DNA from 3 places in the Actinoplanes sp. CA-030573 genome. Region 2 is predicted to be linked to each of the others. Evidence: riboswitches for the same ligand, from Rfam matches in the RefSeq annotation. Region 2 holds a riboswitch; each other region holds the start of a gene.

Region 1 (5,441 bases), 4.5 Mb from region 2:
GCGATGCAGATGGGGTGCGCCGCGGGCGGCCCACACGGTGATCAAACGATCGTCGTCGAGGGCGGCCGACGTGCGGGCGGACAGGGCGACGAACTGCGAACCGGGCGAATACTCCTGGACGCCGAGGTCGAGGACGGCCAGGTCGGCGGGACGTTTCCGGGAGCGCTCGGCCAGGCCCAGAGCGGCCACCCGATATGCCATCACCTGTGCACGGTCGACGCTGACCACGGCACCCTCCCGGGATCGCTGGTGCACCCACCTCCGGGTGCGACTGCTAAGTGCGACGACCGTACCGCCGGGCTGCGACATTTTTCAGGCGATCAAGGCGGGAGCCGCCGCGCACGTCGAGCAGCTCCCACGTGTCCAGGCTGCTCGGGCCGTGCGGGCCGACCTGCAGGATCGGAGGCTCCCCGGTCAGGCGGTAGCCGCAGCGCCGGGCCACGGCGGCGCTGGCCGTATTGGACGGGTCGATCCGCAGGAGAAGGCGGGTAAGTTGCAACGTGCTCCGCGCGTACGAGCTGAGAAGTGAGAGTGACCCCGACGCGAGCCCGCGCCGTCGATCGCGCGCGCCCACCAGATAGCCCAGCTCGGCCTCGCGGAGGCCGGCGTCGACGCCGAAGAGCAGGACCTCCCCGAGCGGGCGACCGCCGTCCTCGGTGATCGCGAGCTGGATTCGCTGGCCGCTGACCCGGCCCTGGTGAGCACGCTTGAGGTAAGCGATGCCGGCCTCGACGTCGAAGGGCGAGGGCATCGGCGTCCAGCGCGCAATGTCCGGTTCGTCGAGCATCGCGACGAGATCATCGAGGTCTTCCGAGCGCCATTCGCGCAGGACGATGCCGTCGCCCGTCAGCGTGAGCGGAAAGGGAAGACGGCTGGCGGACACCTCTTGATCCTGCCCGTAAGGACCCGGTTCCGGCCAGTAGCGATGGTTATGAAGGCCATGAGTGATTCGTCATGGCACATCGCCCGCTATGCGAAGTGGACGATCGCGGACCGCCGTGCGGCAGGACGGCGGAGGAAGGAATACCTTTAGATCTCGTGGACGAGCGGACTGCGTTGGTGACGCGGCGGGGCGAGACTTACGGTGGTCGATCGCGCGAGGAGCGGGCATCGGACCGCCGCGAACGGATTCTCGATTCCGCACTGCACCTCTTCGGCACACGCCACTACGACGACGTCACGGTGGCCGAGGTCTGCGCCGGCGCCAAGGTCTCCAAACGGTACTTCTACGAACATTTCGCCGACCGTGCCGACCTCGTCCGCGCACTGCATCGCCAGCAGAACAAATGGCTGCTCACCGGCGTCGCCGCAGCCACTCCGGAATCACCCACCAGCCTCGACGAAATGCTCCAGCCCGCGGTGCGCCGCCTGCTCGACATGCTGCGCGCCAATCCGGAGCGCGCCAAGGTCATCTACATCAACGCACCCCGCATGGAAACGCGACGGCGGGGCGTGCTCCGCGAGGACGCCCAGTTCCTCGCGCACCTCTTGCGCCGGGTGGGGACTCACCCCACCAACGAGCTCCGGTACGAGCGGATGCTGCTCGCGCTCGTGGCCGGCCTGAGCGAGGTCATCATCGACTGGCTGTCCCAGGGCATGGTGGAGGACCCGGGTCCGCTCGCCGATCATCTGACCGACTACTGCACGGCCGTGCTGCAGCAGCTGTAGCCGTCTCCGCCGCGCCTCGATCAGCCCTCTGCCCGGCTCCGCGCCAGGCGCCCGCCCCACGCCGCCTACGCTGAGCCCGGCTGCTTGGCCCCGCCCTCGGCCTAGGCGCTTCTGCTTGCGGTGATCTCCATTCCGGCTGCTCGGAGGCGGGTCACCAGCGCGTCGCCGAGCGCGGTGGCCGGGGTCAGCACGCCGCCCTCGGACGGCGGCAGCGCATCGCGGTCGTGAACCAGAGCCAAGGCCGACTCGCTCAGCATGACCGCCGTGGCCGCGTAGCCGGGGTCACCCTTGGCCCGGACCCGCGCCGAGTAGCGGGCGCCCGAGGTCGTCGTCGCGAAGATGTCCATCGTGAAGTGCCCGGAGTTGCGCGCCTTCTCGCTCGGTCCCTCCCCCGGTTTGGGCAGCACCCGGTCGAGCACATACCGGGTCGGCGGCAGCGAAAGGCCGGCCATCAGCGCGCCGAGCCCGAGCCGGGTGCCGTGCGCGATCACCGGCGAGAGCGGCGAGGTGCCCACGCTCATCGCTTCGCGGTACCGGAAGGCTCGGCCGTACTCCCACTTCCTCAGCGCGTTGCTTCGCCGCACCACCCGCGTGTTGTAGGACGCCATGACGAACGGGGCCAGCATCCCCCGCAGCCGGGGGTGCACCTTGGACGCGTCGAGCACGGCGGTGTCATCCTGCCGGCCGAGGTCCGGCTCCTTCGCGCGGTCGGGGCTCAGCGAGTACGGGCTGGCCGCGATCTTGCGCAGCTTCCGATCGGTCTTGACCATGTCGAGCTGGTGTCGCATCGAGTCGATCGTGCCGCCGCTGAAGCCGCCCTTCATGCTGGTGACAACCAGCGTGGTGTCGGCGAGCTCGCCGGCGCCGTCGGCCTTGACCTGCTGATCGAGCACATGCACGCCGATGTCCGAGGGGATCGAGTCGAACCCGCACGAATGGACGATCCGGGCGCCGGTCGTGCGGGCGAGCTCGTGGTTCTCGTCGATGCTCTCCCGCGCGAACAGGACTTCACCGGTGAGGTCCACATAGTCGGTGCCGGCCGCGGCGCAGGCCCGGACGAGCGCTTTGCCATATTTGGCGTAGGGCCCGACCGTGGTGATCACAACCTTGGTCGCATTGGCGAGCTTCTCCAGGGCCGGCACGTCGGCGGCGTCGGCCACCAGGATCGGCCAGTCGACGCCCAGACGGCCCCTGACCTCGGACAACTTGCTTTCCGACCGTCCCGCAAGGGCCACGCGCGTGCCCTTCGGGGCGTGCTCGGCCAGATACTTCGCCACGAGCACGCCGACAAAGCCGGACGCACCATAGACGACGATGTCGTGATCACGGACCCGCTCGCTCATGGTCGCTGATTCTCCATCAGGATCCCGCCCCCGTCGCGGCAAGTTACCGATCGGTAATTAAAGATCGGTCGTTATCGGTCATACTCGTCATAAAGAAAGATCAAATAGGGCAATCGGTGAGAACAACGTCACCTTTCCCCTGTCGAGCTTGGCCAATGTCGTGGCCTCGTGGTTACCGTCGGCCGGTCCCGCAGTCGCGGGCACCGCGGGTGGAACGCCGAGTCCCTGCCACCGCCCGCCGGAAATCGAACGCGTGGCAGGGAGCGGGGGACCCAAGTTCCTCGGCGCGGAGATCGCGCCTCGGGGTGAAGCCGCGGAACGAGCGGCCGGGCACCTCAGCCCGAACCCGACAGCTGACCTCGTAGGCGTGGAGGTTTCTCTGTCATGGCACAGATCCGCAAGCATGCCCGCACGTCGCGGGCGCGCAAGCACGCCCGTCTCGCGCTGGGCCTCACGGCCGCCGGCGTGGCGGGCACGGCCGCTCTGCTCGGACCGGCTTCCCCCGCCCAGGCGTCCAGTGTGAACTGGGACGCCGTCGCGCAGTGCGAGTCGGGTGGCAACTGGAGCATCAACACGGGCAACGGCTTCTACGGCGGGCTGCAGTTCACCCGCGGTACGTGGAAGGCCTACGGCGGCGGCAAGTACGCCAGCACCGCCAACAAGGCCAGCCGCTCGGAGCAGATCAGGATCGCCGAGAAGGTCCTGGACGGCCAGGGCATCGGCGCCTGGCCGGTGTGCGGCAAGAAGGCCGGCTCCTCGAAGCACTACAAGGCCAAGCACACCACCGGCTCCAAGTCGTCCTCGACGTCGAAGTCTTCGCACAAGAAGCACTCGACCTCCTCGAAGTCGACCACCCACAAGACGACCAAGAAGTCGTCGAAGTCGTCGCACGTGGTGACCCGTGCGACGACCGCGAAGGCCACCGGCAAGACCTACGTCGTCCGCTCCGGCGACACGCTGTCGGCCATCGCCACCCGCAATCACATCAAGGGCGGCTGGCACACCCTCTACCAGCTGAACCATGGCATTGTCTCCAACCCGAACCTGATCTTCCCCGGTCAGCGCATCGCTCTCTGATCCACCGCTCGCGACCCGGTCGCCACTCCCCCGCGGTGGCCGGGTCGCATCCCCGCGGCATGCCTCAGCCCTTCGGTGTCACGAACTCGGGCTGGTCGAGCACGCGTAGCCAACTGCCGTCCGACTGACGGCGCACCACTTGGGCGCGCGCTCCCGCGCCGTCCTTCGGCGGCGTCGAGGTCAGCGCCAGGTCGCCACTGATCAAAGTGGGCAGCGGCGGCTCCGGCTGGAACGACGGCATCTTCGGCAGCACGTCCTCCCAGAACTTCTGGATCGCCGCCCGGCCAACGGTCTGCTGACCTGGCGGGTAGGCCATGACAGCGTCCTCCTCGTACAGCAGCGCGATGCCCTCGGCATCCTTGGCGTTGGCGCGCTCCACGAAGAGACGGGTCAGGTCTTCCGGCTTCATTGCCTTTGCTCGTTCGGTCATGCCGCCACTCTTCGCCGACCACAAGCAGAAGTCCAACGCATAGTTGTTCTCGTAGCTAGAATCCCCAGTTATGGAACTGCGCCAGCTCGAGTACTTCATCGCCGTGGCCGAGGAGGCCAACTTCACCCGGGCCGCCGAGCGCGTACGCATCAGCCAGTCCGGTGTGAGCGCTCAGATCCGTGCCCTGGAGAAGGAGCTGGGATCGCCGCTGTTCGACCGCTCGGGCCGGGTCGCCCGACTGACCACGGCCGGGAAGGCCGCCTTTCCGTTCGCTCAGGCAGCCCTCGAGAATGCCCAGGCCATGCGCGAGGTGATCGACGCGGTCAACGGGCTGGTCCGCGGTCACCTCACGGTCGGGATGGTCCGCGGCTGCGAGGTCAAGCCGCTGTTCGCGGCCCTCGCGTCGTTCCACGACGAGTACCCGGCGATCGAGCTCGAGCTCGTGGAGGATGACTCGGACTCGCTCATCAAGCGCGTGCTCGCCGGCTTCTCCGACATCGCCCTCGTCGGTGTCGCCGGCGAGCTACCGTCGCAGCTGACCGGCCACGTGATCGCCCGGGAAGGCCTGGTAGCACTGGTTCCGCCCGGCCATCCACAGGCCGGAAAGAAGGACTTACCACTGCTCGAGATCTTGTCGTACGCTCTCATCACGTTGCCCGAGGGAACCGGCATTCGCGCCGCATTTGACGAGGCGTGCTTGGCCGCGGGCAAGTTCCCAGATGTCGCGTTGGTCGCGTCGGCACCCACAGCCGTCGCCGAACTGGCGTCGCGAGGATTGGGCATTGCGGTGTTGAGCGAGTCGATGGCGTCGCTGCATCCGGGTTTGGTGGCCGTGCCGATCTCGGGGGTCGAGCTGCCGGCGCTGCTCGCTCTGGTGTGGCGGGATCGGCCTAGTCCGGCCCTGGCCGCTCTGCTGCCGCATT
Region 2 (5,441 bases):
GCGCCATGTCGACCCGGCGGGAGATCAGATATTGGTGCGGCGACATGCCGAACTCGCGGCCGAACGAGCGCACCAGGTACGCCGGGTCGAAGTGCAGCAGCCGGGACGCCTCGGCCAGCGAGATCCCCGGCACGACCCGGTCCTCGAGCAGGTCACGCAGCCGGTGCGCGGGGGTGCCGTCGAGCCGGTCGGGCACGGTCGGGTGGCCGAGCCGCGCCCGCAGACGCTCGACGATCCCGGCCAGCCGTCCCTCGGCGCCGAGCTCGTCACCCGGCCGTCCGATGATCCGGTGCAGTCCCGCGATGGCCCGCCGCAGGGGCGCGTCGGCGAACGCGGAATTGTCGACCGTCGGGCCGATCAGCTTGTCCGGCAACTGGTCGAGCGCCAGATAAAGGACGCGCTTGCGCAGCCCGCCCGGCCCCGGAGAACCATTGTGCGGAACATGCGGCGGCAAAAGCGTGACCATTTCCCCGTACGCCGAAAGCTCGTGCCGATCGAGGTCGTAGCGCACGCCGCCCTCATCCAGGATCAGCAGCGTCCAGGTGTCGTGCGCGTGCATCGGATAGGCGTGCCCGGTCAGGTGCGCCGTGAGCACCTCGGTCACGCCGTCGAGGCGCGGCCGCCACGACGCGAGCTCGGCGCCGGCCACCATGTCAAAATCGTACAAGAGCCGGACGGGGCCGGAAGCGCACGATCGCTCGCATGCGTTTCGACACCAAAATCGCCGTGCTCCTGCGGGACGACCTGCTCACGTGGCAGCGGCTGAACGTCACCGCCTTCCTGGTCAGCGGCCTCGGCACGGTTGTTCCCGAGGTCGTCGGCGAGCCGTACGAGGACGCCGGCGACGTACGATACCTGCCGATGTTCCGCCAGCCGGTGCTGATTTTCGCGGGCGGAAAGGAACTGCTCACGGCCGCCCATTCGCGGGCGATCGGGCGCGGATTGCCGGTTGCGGTTTTCACCTCGGATCTGTTCACGACCGGCCACGACGCGGACAATCGGGCGGCCGTGCGCGCGGTCCCGACCGAGGCGCTGGATCTGGTCGGAATGGCGGTTTACGGCCCGCGCAACGCCGTCGACAAGGTGATGAAAGGCGCGGTGATGCACCCGTGAGGCCGGGCATGCTCCACACTTGTCGACGACGGCGCCTTTGATACCGGAGGGTGGGGCCGTGCGGGACATCGTGGACGGACTGATCGCGTGGCGAGCCGAGGGCCTCGCGTTCGCGGTCGCCACGGTCGTGCGCACATGGAACTCCGCCCCGCGCCCGCCCGGCTCGGCGATGGCCGTCAGCGAGCACGGCGAGGTGCTCGGCAGCGTCTCCGGCGGCTGCGTCGAGGGCGCGGTGTACGCCGCCGCCGAGGAGGTCATCAACACCCGCAAGGCGCAGCAGCACACGTACGGGGTGAGCGACGGCGACGCCTTCGAGGTCGGGCTCACGTGCGGCGGCACCATCGAGGTGCTCGTCCAGCCGTCTTCGGCGCTCACCGACCTCGACGACGTGCTCGCCGCCATCGCCGCCGGCCGGCCGGTCGCGACCGTGTCGACGGCCGGCAACCAGCTGGTGGTGTGGCCGGGTCGGGTCGCCGGCACGTCGGGCGAGTCCGGCGTCCCCGCCCGGGTCGCCGGCACGCTCGGCGATGCCGGCCTGGACCGCGCCGCCGGGCAGCAGGCGGCCGGCATGCTCTCGGCCGGGGTGACCGGCTCGGTCCGCCTGGGCTCGCACGGCGAGCAGCGCCGGGAGGACGTCGAGGTCTTCGTCCAGACGTTCCTCCCCCCGCCCCGCATGATCATCTTCGGCGCCATCGACTTCGCCGGCGCCGTCGCCCGGATCGGGCGCTTCCTCGGCTACCGCGTCACGGTCTGCGACGCCCGTCCGGTCTTCGCCACCCGCAAACGCATTCCCAGCGCGGACGAGCTGGTAGTCCAGTGGCCACACCGCTATCTGGAGTCCACGACGGTCGACGAGCGGACCGTGCTCTGTGTCCTGACTCACGATCCCAAGTTCGACGTGCCGCTCCTGGAAGTCGCCTTGCGCACCCCCGCGCGCTACATCGGCGTGATGGGCAGCCGCCGCACCCATTCCGACCGCCTGCGCCGCCTGCGCGAGGCCGGTGTCACCGAGGCCCAGCTGTCCCGGTTGTCCGCTCCGATCGGCCTCGACCTCGGCGCGCGCACCCCTGAGGAGACGGCCGTGGCGATCGCCGCGGAGATCGTCGCGACCGCCTGGGGCGGGTCCGGTCTGCCCCTCACCGGCCTCGACGCCCCGATTCACGGGTAGCCATCCGGTAGCGGCTGCGCGTTTCGCTGCCGGATCCGCGCCGAGGGCCCGATCGATTCCCTTGCCGCCACCGCGCTCTCCGGCGCGGCGGCCGCCATCCGCCGCGGGGACGCCGAGTCCCGCCCACCGCGCGGCGGACCATGACCTGTCTCCGATCGGAAACTTCAGTGGGCGGGAGCGGGGAACCCGATTGCGCCGGCTCAACGGCCGGCTTGGGGTGAAGTCGCCGTGCGCGACAGGCCGCCTTCAGGCCCAACCCGACAGCTAACCTCGCAGGCGGTTGAAGGACCAGGATCCCACGTGCCCGTCAAGGTCCGCTTCACCGTGCCCAAGTCCGTCACCGTGTGGGCGTTCGCCGCCCTGGTGTCCGCTTCCGCCGCCCTGCTCGGGGCCGCTCCCGCCGAGGCCGCACCGTCGCTCCGGGCGACTGCCCGAGCCGGGCTGACGACCGCCGCCACGGCTCCCGACCCCGCTGGTTCCGCGGGCTTTGCGACCAGCGCCGCCGTCGTCCTCGACGCCGCTGCCCCCGCCGCCCGCCGCGCCGCTTCCGCATCCGCTGTCCGCGCCGCCTACTCGCGCGCTCAGCTGCTGCGAATCCGCGGCACCCGGGTCACCGCGGTGGCGAGCGCCCAGCGCGGCAAGCCCTACCGCTACGGCGCCGCCGGCCCGCGCGCCTTCGACTGCTCGGGCCTGGCCGGTTACGCCTACCGCGCCGTCCGCGTGCGGCTCCCCCGCACCGCCAACGCCCAGTACCACGCCGCCCACCCGATCAGCCGCACCGCCGCCCGCCCCGGCGACCTGGTCTTCTGGCTGCAGGGCGGCCGCGCCTACCACGTGGCCGTCTACGCCGGCGGCGGCAAGGTCTGGCACGCCCCCAAGGCCGGAGACCGCGTCCGCCTGGCGAAGATCTGGGACCCGGCCCACGTCCGCTTCGGCCGCGTGGCGCTCTGACTAACCGGCCCGGTCACCGACCCCGGTGGCCGGGCCACGCTCATACCGAACGCCACAAGCCCGCCGCGCCGCACACGCCCGGCACCCGCGCACGCCCGGACGCCCGGCCGCACTCCCCATTGCCCGCCGCACCGCACACGCCCGGCACCCGCGCGCACGCCCGGCCGCACCGCCCATTGCCCGCGGCGCCGCACACGGGGCCGCCCCTCACTTCTGCAGGACGGCGTCCTCCGAGCCCGGCGCCGGACGCTCTGCTTCCTCCCTCGCCTCGTCCCTGCCGTACATTTCCGACTTTTCCGGGCGCTGCCGCCACGACGCGAGGCGGTCGAGGGCCACGATCAGGGCGCCCAGCACGCCGAACTCCACGCCCAGCTGCAGGAACTGGAGACCGACCCAGCCGTACCCGTGCCCGGCCGGGTCGAGGAAGAAATACGGGTAGCGCACCGGCGCCACCGGGAAGAGGGCTCCGCGCAGCTCGATCAGGACGCCGTAGCCGAGCGGGTAGGCGATCCAGAGCGGGATGTCCCGCCAGCGCACGACCCGGTGCGGGCCGAACGCCACCCAGTCCACCAGCACGAGCACCGGCACCACGTAGTGCACGAGGAACAGCGACCAGTTCGCCAGCGCGGTGGACTGGTCGGCTGCGGCCAGGCCGGGCAGCGGGTTGGCGCCGTGGCTGAGCAGGAAGTGCGAGATCAGGCCGGTGATCAGGATCCACAGCGTGACGGCACCGCGCCAGCGTGGGGCGGGCGGGTCGACGGTGGACCGCTTGACCATCCAATACAGAGCGCCGACGAAGTACGCCAGGACGATCAGGTTGCTCTGCGCCGTGTAGTAGACGAGCCGCTGCTCGTTGAGCAGCAGCCCGGCCACCCCGCAGACGACGATGAGCGCGCGCAGCCCGAACTGCGGCGTGCCGTAGATCCTCATAGTTCCGCCTGATAGGCCAGCACGCCCCGGTTGACCGCCTTGATCGCCTTGCGGGCCGCGGACCGGACGCCCTCGGACGCCGCCGGCGCGTCCTTGACCTGGCCGAGCAGGTCGAGCACCTGACGCGCCCACCGTACGAAGTCACCCGCCGGCATGTCGGCGTCGTAGTTGTGCCCGCTCGCCAGCACCTGGGCCAGCGGCTCGCCGCGCGCCCAGCGGTACATCGGCCAGACGAACCCGGGGTCGGGCTCGCGGGTGAGCTGGAGGCCGTGGTCGGCCTCGTCGGCGGCGATCTCGGCCCACAGCTTGGTGCCGGCGTCGACGGCCGCCGTGATCGGACCCTTCGGCACCGAGGCGCGGTCGTCGCCCTCGCGGCGCGACTCGTAGAGCACCATGGACACCGCCGCGGCCAGCTCGTCGGGCTCGAGCCCCTCCCACACGCCCTGGCGCAGGCACTCGGCGACCAGCAGGTCGGCCTCGGACCAGATGCGGCCCAGCATGCGGCCGGCCTCGGTGACGTCACCGGCGGGCGAGAGGTAGCCGCGGTCGCGCAGCACCGCGCACACCTGGTCGAACGTGCGGGCCAGCGAACCCGTACGGCCGGCCACCTTGTCGCGCAGGGCGTCGGTGTCGCGCTGCAGGCGGTGGCGCCGCTCGGCCCAGCGGGCATGCTCCTCGCGCTCCGGGCACGCATGGCAGGGGTGCTGGCGCATCTGCACCTTGAGCAGGGCGATCTCGGCGTCCTCCCCGGTGTTGCCGCCGCCGCGCCGGCCGCGGCGGCCGCTGCCATGACGATCGAGGCCGGTGGCGGAGACCTGGGCGGCGAGGTCACGGCGGGCGGCGGGCGAGCGGTGGTTGAAGTGCTTCGGTACGCGGATGCGCTCCAGCACCTCGGCGGCGCCCGGGAAATCGGCGGGGCTGACCCGGCCCGCCCAGCGATCCTGGGTCAGCACCAGCGGCCGCGGCTCGCCGAACCCGCCGGTCGGCGCCTCCAGCACCACGGCCAGCCCGGCCCGCCGGCCCTGCGGCACCCGGATCACGTCGCCGACCCGCAGCCGCTCCAGCGAGGACACCGCCGCCGCCCGGCGCTGGCTGGCACCCTGCCGGGCCAGGGCCTTCTCCCGATCGGCGATGGCGACCCGGATCGCGAAGTACTCGTCGAAGTCGCCGTGATGGCAGGCGGCGTCCTCACCGTACGTCTGCATGGTGTCGATGTTTCTTTGCACCTGACGCGCCAGCCCGACCACCGACCGGTCGGCCTGGAACTGCGCGAACGAGG
Region 3 (5,441 bases), 420 kb from region 2:
CTCGGTGGTCTGGTAGAGCGCCTCGGCCGCGGCCATCTTCATCGGCTGCACCGAGGTGATGACCTTGCCGAGGTGGTCGCCGGTGAGCGCGGTGGCGGCGCCGCCGGCCAGCGTCACCCAGGCGCCGAGGCGGGCCAGGACCCGCATCGCCGGCTCGTGCGCCATCCGCCACACCGCGATGGCCAGCACCAGAGCGCCGCCGACCATGGCCGCCCCCGACAACGTGTGCGGGAACGCGGCCAGGTTGACCTTGTTGAGCAGCAACTCGGTGAAGGAGGTGAGCCGCGCCCGCCCGGTGACGGGGTCGATCGCGTACGCCACCGGGTTCTGCATGAAGCTGTTGCCGGCCAGGATGATGAACGCGGACAGGATCGTGCCGAGCGAGACGATCACGATCGTCGCCGCATGCGCGAGGCGCGGCAGCCGATCCCACCCGAAATACCAGAGCGCCAGGAACGTCGCCTCGAGGAAGAACGCGAGCATCCCCTCGATCGCGAGCGTCGGGCCGAACACGTCGCCGTAGAACTTCGCGAACGCGCTCCACGCCATGCCGAACTGGAACTCCTGCACCAGGCCGGTGACCACGCCGACCGCGAACGTGACGATCAGCAGCTTCCCGACGAATTTCGTGAGGTCGCGAAACTTGTCGTCGCCGGTGCGCAGCCAGGTGATCTCCAGGCCGGCCGCGATCGCCGCCAGGCTGATCGACAGCGGCACGAAAAAGTAGTGATAGATCGTCACGACCGCGAACTGCAGCCGGGTCAGGTCGAGCACGTCCATCGGGTCCCCCGTCAACAACGAATACGACGTCGCGTAGTAGATACTACGCCTCGTAGTACGACGTTGTGCAGTAGACTTTGGTCCATGGCGCTGGGAGACCTGGAACGTGTGGTCATGAACGTGTTGTGGGACGCGGGTGAGCCGCTCACCGTGCGCCAGGTCCACGAGTCGATCGGGCCCGAGCGCGACCTCGCCTACACGACGGTGATGACGGTGCTGCACCGCCTGGCCAAGAAACGGGTGGTGACGGAGCAGAAAGCGGACCGCGCCTATCGGTACGCCACCACGCAGTCCCGCGAGGAGATGACGGCCTCGGTCATGCTCGACGCGCTCAGCGCCAGCGCCGACCAGGACGCGGCGCTCGCCTACTTCGTCGGGCAGCTGCCGCCGGAGGCTCTGAAGGCCGCCCTCGAGGCCGTCGCCAAGAACGAGCGGTGACCGCCCTGCTGCTCGGCGCCCTCGGGCTGACCCTGTCGCTCGTCGTGCCGGGCGTCCTCGCCGCCGCCCGGTGGCCCGACCGCGCGCCGGCCGCGGCCGTGCTGCTCTGGCAGGCGATCACCTTGACCGCGGTGCTCTCCGCGCTCGGCGTGGTGCTGGCCGGCCCCGAAGAACTGGCCCGCGCGGCCGGCGCCGGGCGGCCGGTCACCGCCGCGGCCCTGGTCGGCGCCCTCGCCGTCGCGGCCACGATCGTGCTGCGGCTGCTCTGGTCCCTCTACGGTGTCACCCGGCGCTCCCGCGAGCGCCGCGCCCGGCACCGGCTGCTGGTCGACCTGCTCGACCGGGCCGAGCAGCGCCAGGAGCTCGACGACGACAACGTGCGGGTGCTCCAGGGCAACCTGCCGCTCGCCTACTGCGTGCCCGGCCGGGAGGCGCGCGTGGTGCTCAGCGACGGCGCGCTCCGGCTGCTCGGCCGGTCCGAGGTCGAGGCCGTCCTCGCCCACGAGCAGACCCACCTGCGGCACCGCCATGAGGTGGTGATGGAGTCGTTCACCGCGTTCTATCGCGCCGTCCCGGCGCCGTTGCGCAGCCGGGCGCCGCTGAACGCCGTACATCTGCTGCTGGAGATGGTGGCCGACGATGCCGCACGCCGCCGCACCGGGTCCGCGCCGCTGCGCGGCGCCCTGGAACGCCTGACCGGCGCTGTCCCTCTGTCGGAGGATGTCGCGCCCGGAACGGACGCCCGGGACCGCCGCCTCGCCCGCCTGGCCGCGCCGCCGAGGTCCTCGATCGCCCTCACCGCGACCGTCGCGCTCGGCGCCCTGGCCCTGCTGGTATTACCGACCGTGATCCTGGTGCTCCCGTGGCTCGACCGCGCCCTGGAAGCCTGGCCGTTGTAGTCACTGTCCGTAGCCCCTGCTGTGCAAGCAGTTTCCTGGTCGTGGCAGCTTCAGTTAACGACTTGATCGGGAGTACGGTGGTCCCCGGTTCGGCAGCCCCCCATCGTCCATCCGGCCGATCTGACGGACCACCGCCTAATCGTCCATGGCGACGAACCGGGGACCCGAGTAGTCGGGGTGAAGCCGCGATCCCTTGCGGCCGGGCGCGCTTCCCGCCCGAACCCGTCAGCTAACCCGGTCGGCGGCTTGATGGAAGAAGGGATAACGCACCTACGTGAAACGGATTGGGGCGCGCCGCGCCGCAGTTCTGCGCAGCCTCGCCTGCGCTGTCGCAGCGGTCGGGATCGTCTTCACCGGCCCGTCCGTAGCGCAAGCGACACCCTCGCCGGCCAGCGTCGAGGCCCAGATCGACAAGCAGTGGAACGAACTCGAGCCGGTCATCGAGCAGTACAACGACGTGCACGGCAAGCTGCTCAAGAACCAGGCTCAGCTGAAGAAGCTCACGACCCAGCTCACTCCGCTCCAGATCCAGGTGGATGTCGCCCTGTCCCAGGTGCGGGGGATGGCCGTCGACGCGTACAAGCAGGGTGCGCCCAACGCGTTCAACGCCATGATCATGAGTGGGTCGCCCACCGGCCTGACCGACAAGCTGACCTACCTCGATCAGCTTGCTCGGCACCAGCAGGACCAGATCGCCGGCGTCGCCAAGCTGCGCGACAAGTACGCCGGCATGAAGTCCGACCTGGACGTGCTGACCAAGTCGATCGCGGCGCGCGACAGCCAGCTCGCGCAGCAGAAGGCCGCGATCCAGAAGAAGATCGACTCGCTCCAGAAGCTGCGGCTCGCGGCGTACGGCGCGGCCGGCGAGTCCGACGGCCCGTTCAAGACCGGGCCGTGCCCCGTCACCTACAGCCAGGACAAGGGCGGCCGTGCGGCGCAGCGAGCCTGCGACCTCGTCGGCAAGCCCTACGTCTTCGGCTCCGAGGGCCCGAACAGCTACGACTGCTCGGGTCTGACGAAGGCGGCGTGGGCCAGCGTCGGCGTCTTCCTCGACCACTACACGAAGGACCAGTGGGGCGAGGGCAAGGCGGTGTCGCGGGACGAGTTGCAACCGGGTGACCTGGTCTTCTTCTATCCGGGCAGCCTCCATCACGTCGCCATCTACATAGGTGGCGGCAAGGTGGTGCACGCCCCGCACACGGGTGACCATGTGCGGATGGCGGTGCTCGACAAGGTGGGACCGATCGCCGGTTTCCGGCGTCCGGGCTGAGAGTTCGCGCAGAAAGGGGCCGCCCGCGGGCGGCCCCTTTCCGTGTGCGGTCAGCCCTCGACGCGGTGCGCCGCCCAGAACGAGGTGAGGCTGGTCGAGCCGGCGGCGGCCTGCGCCGCGGCCTTGAAGTCGGCCACCGTCGAGACCCCGTACCAGTGCGACGCCGCGTACGACTTGAGCAGGTTTGCCATCGCCGTCGTGCCGATCAGCCGGCGCAGGTCGTGCAGCGTGCACTTGCCGTAGCCGTAGACCACGGTGCTGTAGCGGCTCGGGTGCGCGTCCCAGTAAGCCATCGAGTTGGTCAGCTTCTCGGCGCTCGACTGCCAGGTGATCCCGCAGCCGCTGCCGGTCTTGTTGAAGTACAGATCGGTGGCGTAGTCGGTGAAGCCCTCGTCGAGCCACGGCGTCGTGTACTCGTCGTCGCCGACGATCCCGTAGAACCACTGGTGGGCGAGCTCGTGCGCCAGCGCCGTCGAGCTGATGACGTCGAGCACGAAGCCCGGGTACTCCATACCGCCGAACCAGTAGCCGTTGTCCAGCACCACGTCGGCCTCGCCGTAGGGGTAGGCGCCGAAGCGGGACGAGTGCGCGTCGAGGGCGGACCTGGCCGTGCTCAGCATCGAGTTGGCGCTCGACGTGCTGATCGAGCTCACCGAGTAGACGTTCACCGCGACGCCGCCCGCCGTGGTTCCGGAGATCTTGCGGAACGGCCCGGCGGCCCAGGCGAACTCGCGCACCTTCTTCCCGGTGGCGGTGGTGACCGTACGCCCACTGCTGCCGGCCCGGTCGACCGAGGTGCCGGTCGCGGGCACCGAGATCGTGCTCGGGTGATCGAGCGCGACGGTGTAGTCCGAGGCGAGCGCGTAGAAGGACTCCCCGTTGTTCGTGTACGGGTCCAGATGCCAGCCCGCCGCGTCGCGCACGGCCAGCACCGGGATCGCGTTGCCGATGAAGTAGTAGCTGCCGTCGTGGCCGAACCGGTCGATCCCGTCGGTCACCGTGATCGACAGGTCGAAGCCGACGCTGCCGGTCGCGCCCTGGGCCAGCGGCGCGGGCAGCGTGATCTTCAGCGCCGTGCAGGCGACCTCGAGCGCGCCCGGGGTGCCGCCGGTGACGTTGGTGACCTTGATCGGCAGGCTCGTGCAGGTGCCGTGGGCGTTGTCCCACAGACGCAGGTAGACCTCGGTCAGCGGGACCGCCGAGGCGTTGGAGAAGGTCACGCTCTCGTGGCCGGTCCACACGCCGCCGGTGCCGTTGCTGGTCAGGTTGATGGTGTAGGCCGGGGTCGCCGGCGTACGGGTCGCGTCGGTGGCCGCCGCGCGGGCCGGGGTGGCCGGCACGGCGATGGTCGCGGTCAGGGCGAGCAAGGCGGGGAGCACTCGTCTCATCATTCGACGAGAATGAATGCCGTCCTACTCCTTGGGCAACGGGGGAATCCCTTGCCTCAGGTGGTGGTCCAGGAGCTTGACGAGCGTCGAGAGCAGCTGGCCGCGCTCGGCCTCGGTCAGCGGCGCCAGCAGCCTCTCCTGCACGTCGTGCGCCCGCTTGGTCAGCTCGGCGGCACGCAGGCGGCCGGGCCGGGTGAGCGTGATGACATTCCGCCGGCGGTCGGCCGGGTCGGGCTCGCGGGCGACATAGCCCTCGCGCTGCAGCTCGTTGAGCGCGGCGACCATGTCGCTCAGGTGGATGCCGGTGCGCCGGCCGAGGTCGGCCTGGCTCGCCGGACCCTCCTCGAGCAGCGAGTTGAGCAGGCGGTAGTGGTAGCCGCGGGCGCCGACCTCGGCGAAGCCGTCGTGAACCAGGCGACCGGCGTGCGCCGCGGTCTGGGTCAGCAGCCAGCTCGGCAGTTGCTCCATATGCCAACTTTAACATTACGTTTACCTACCTAACGTTTGCCATCTGAATGTTCGTGGGCCTAACGTTAGCCGCATGAACGAATTCGCGCTACACGTTCCGCAGGCCGACCTCGACGATCTCCACGACCGGCTCGCCCGCACCCGATGGCCCGACGAGCTGCCCGATGCCGGCTGGGACTACGGCATACCGCTCGACCG

What was found. Region 2 has a riboswitch for cyclic di-AMP ahead of ACQP2F_RS28555 (C40 family peptidase). Riboswitches for the same ligand answer to the same signal wherever they lie in the genome.
Region 1: linked by a shared signal. The riboswitch ahead of ACQP2F_RS03170 (transglycosylase family protein) and the one ahead of ACQP2F_RS28555 (C40 family peptidase) in region 2 are both predicted to bind cyclic di-AMP.
Region 3: linked by a shared signal. The riboswitch ahead of ACQP2F_RS30400 (NlpC/P60 family protein) and the one ahead of ACQP2F_RS28555 (C40 family peptidase) in region 2 are both predicted to bind cyclic di-AMP.

What each region holds. Positions count from the first base shown of each region.
Region 1 is NZ_CP192038.1:686,493-691,933, reverse strand. Features, by position in the region: gene ACQP2F_RS03190 (DNA glycosylase AlkZ-like family protein) at 1-201, opposite strand, end outside; gene ACQP2F_RS03185 (GNAT family N-acetyltransferase) at 275-883, opposite strand; gene ACQP2F_RS03180 (TetR/AcrR family transcriptional regulator) at 1,039-1,668, shown strand; gene ACQP2F_RS03175 (saccharopine dehydrogenase family protein) at 1,770-3,011, opposite strand; cyclic di-AMP (ydaO/yuaA leader) riboswitch at 3,238-3,394, shown strand; gene ACQP2F_RS03170 (transglycosylase family protein) at 3,396-4,088, shown strand; gene ACQP2F_RS03165 (YybH family protein) at 4,153-4,497, opposite strand; gene ACQP2F_RS03160 (LysR family transcriptional regulator) at 4,589-5,441, shown strand, end outside.
Region 2 is NZ_CP192038.1:6,171,950-6,177,390, forward strand. Features, by position in the region: gene ACQP2F_RS28540 (helix-turn-helix domain-containing protein) at 1-652, opposite strand, end outside; gene ACQP2F_RS28545 (DUF2000 family protein) at 703-1,113, shown strand; gene ACQP2F_RS28550 (XdhC family protein) at 1,172-2,281, shown strand; cyclic di-AMP (ydaO/yuaA leader) riboswitch at 2,428-2,575, shown strand; gene ACQP2F_RS28555 (C40 family peptidase) at 2,582-3,232, shown strand; gene ACQP2F_RS28560 (Pr6Pr family membrane protein) at 3,440-4,162, opposite strand; gene ACQP2F_RS28565 (DEAD/DEAH box helicase) at 4,159-5,441, opposite strand, start outside.
Region 3 is NZ_CP192038.1:6,593,411-6,598,851, reverse strand. Features, by position in the region: gene ACQP2F_RS30415 (cytochrome ubiquinol oxidase subunit I) at 1-780, opposite strand, end outside; gene ACQP2F_RS30410 (BlaI/MecI/CopY family transcriptional regulator) at 865-1,218, shown strand; gene ACQP2F_RS30405 (M56 family metallopeptidase) at 1,215-2,117, shown strand; cyclic di-AMP (ydaO/yuaA leader) riboswitch at 2,240-2,377, shown strand; gene ACQP2F_RS30400 (NlpC/P60 family protein) at 2,392-3,387, shown strand; gene ACQP2F_RS30395 (M1 family metallopeptidase) at 3,438-4,775, opposite strand; gene ACQP2F_RS30390 (MarR family winged helix-turn-helix transcriptional regulator) at 4,800-5,243, opposite strand; gene ACQP2F_RS30385 (epoxide hydrolase family protein) at 5,317-5,441, shown strand, end outside.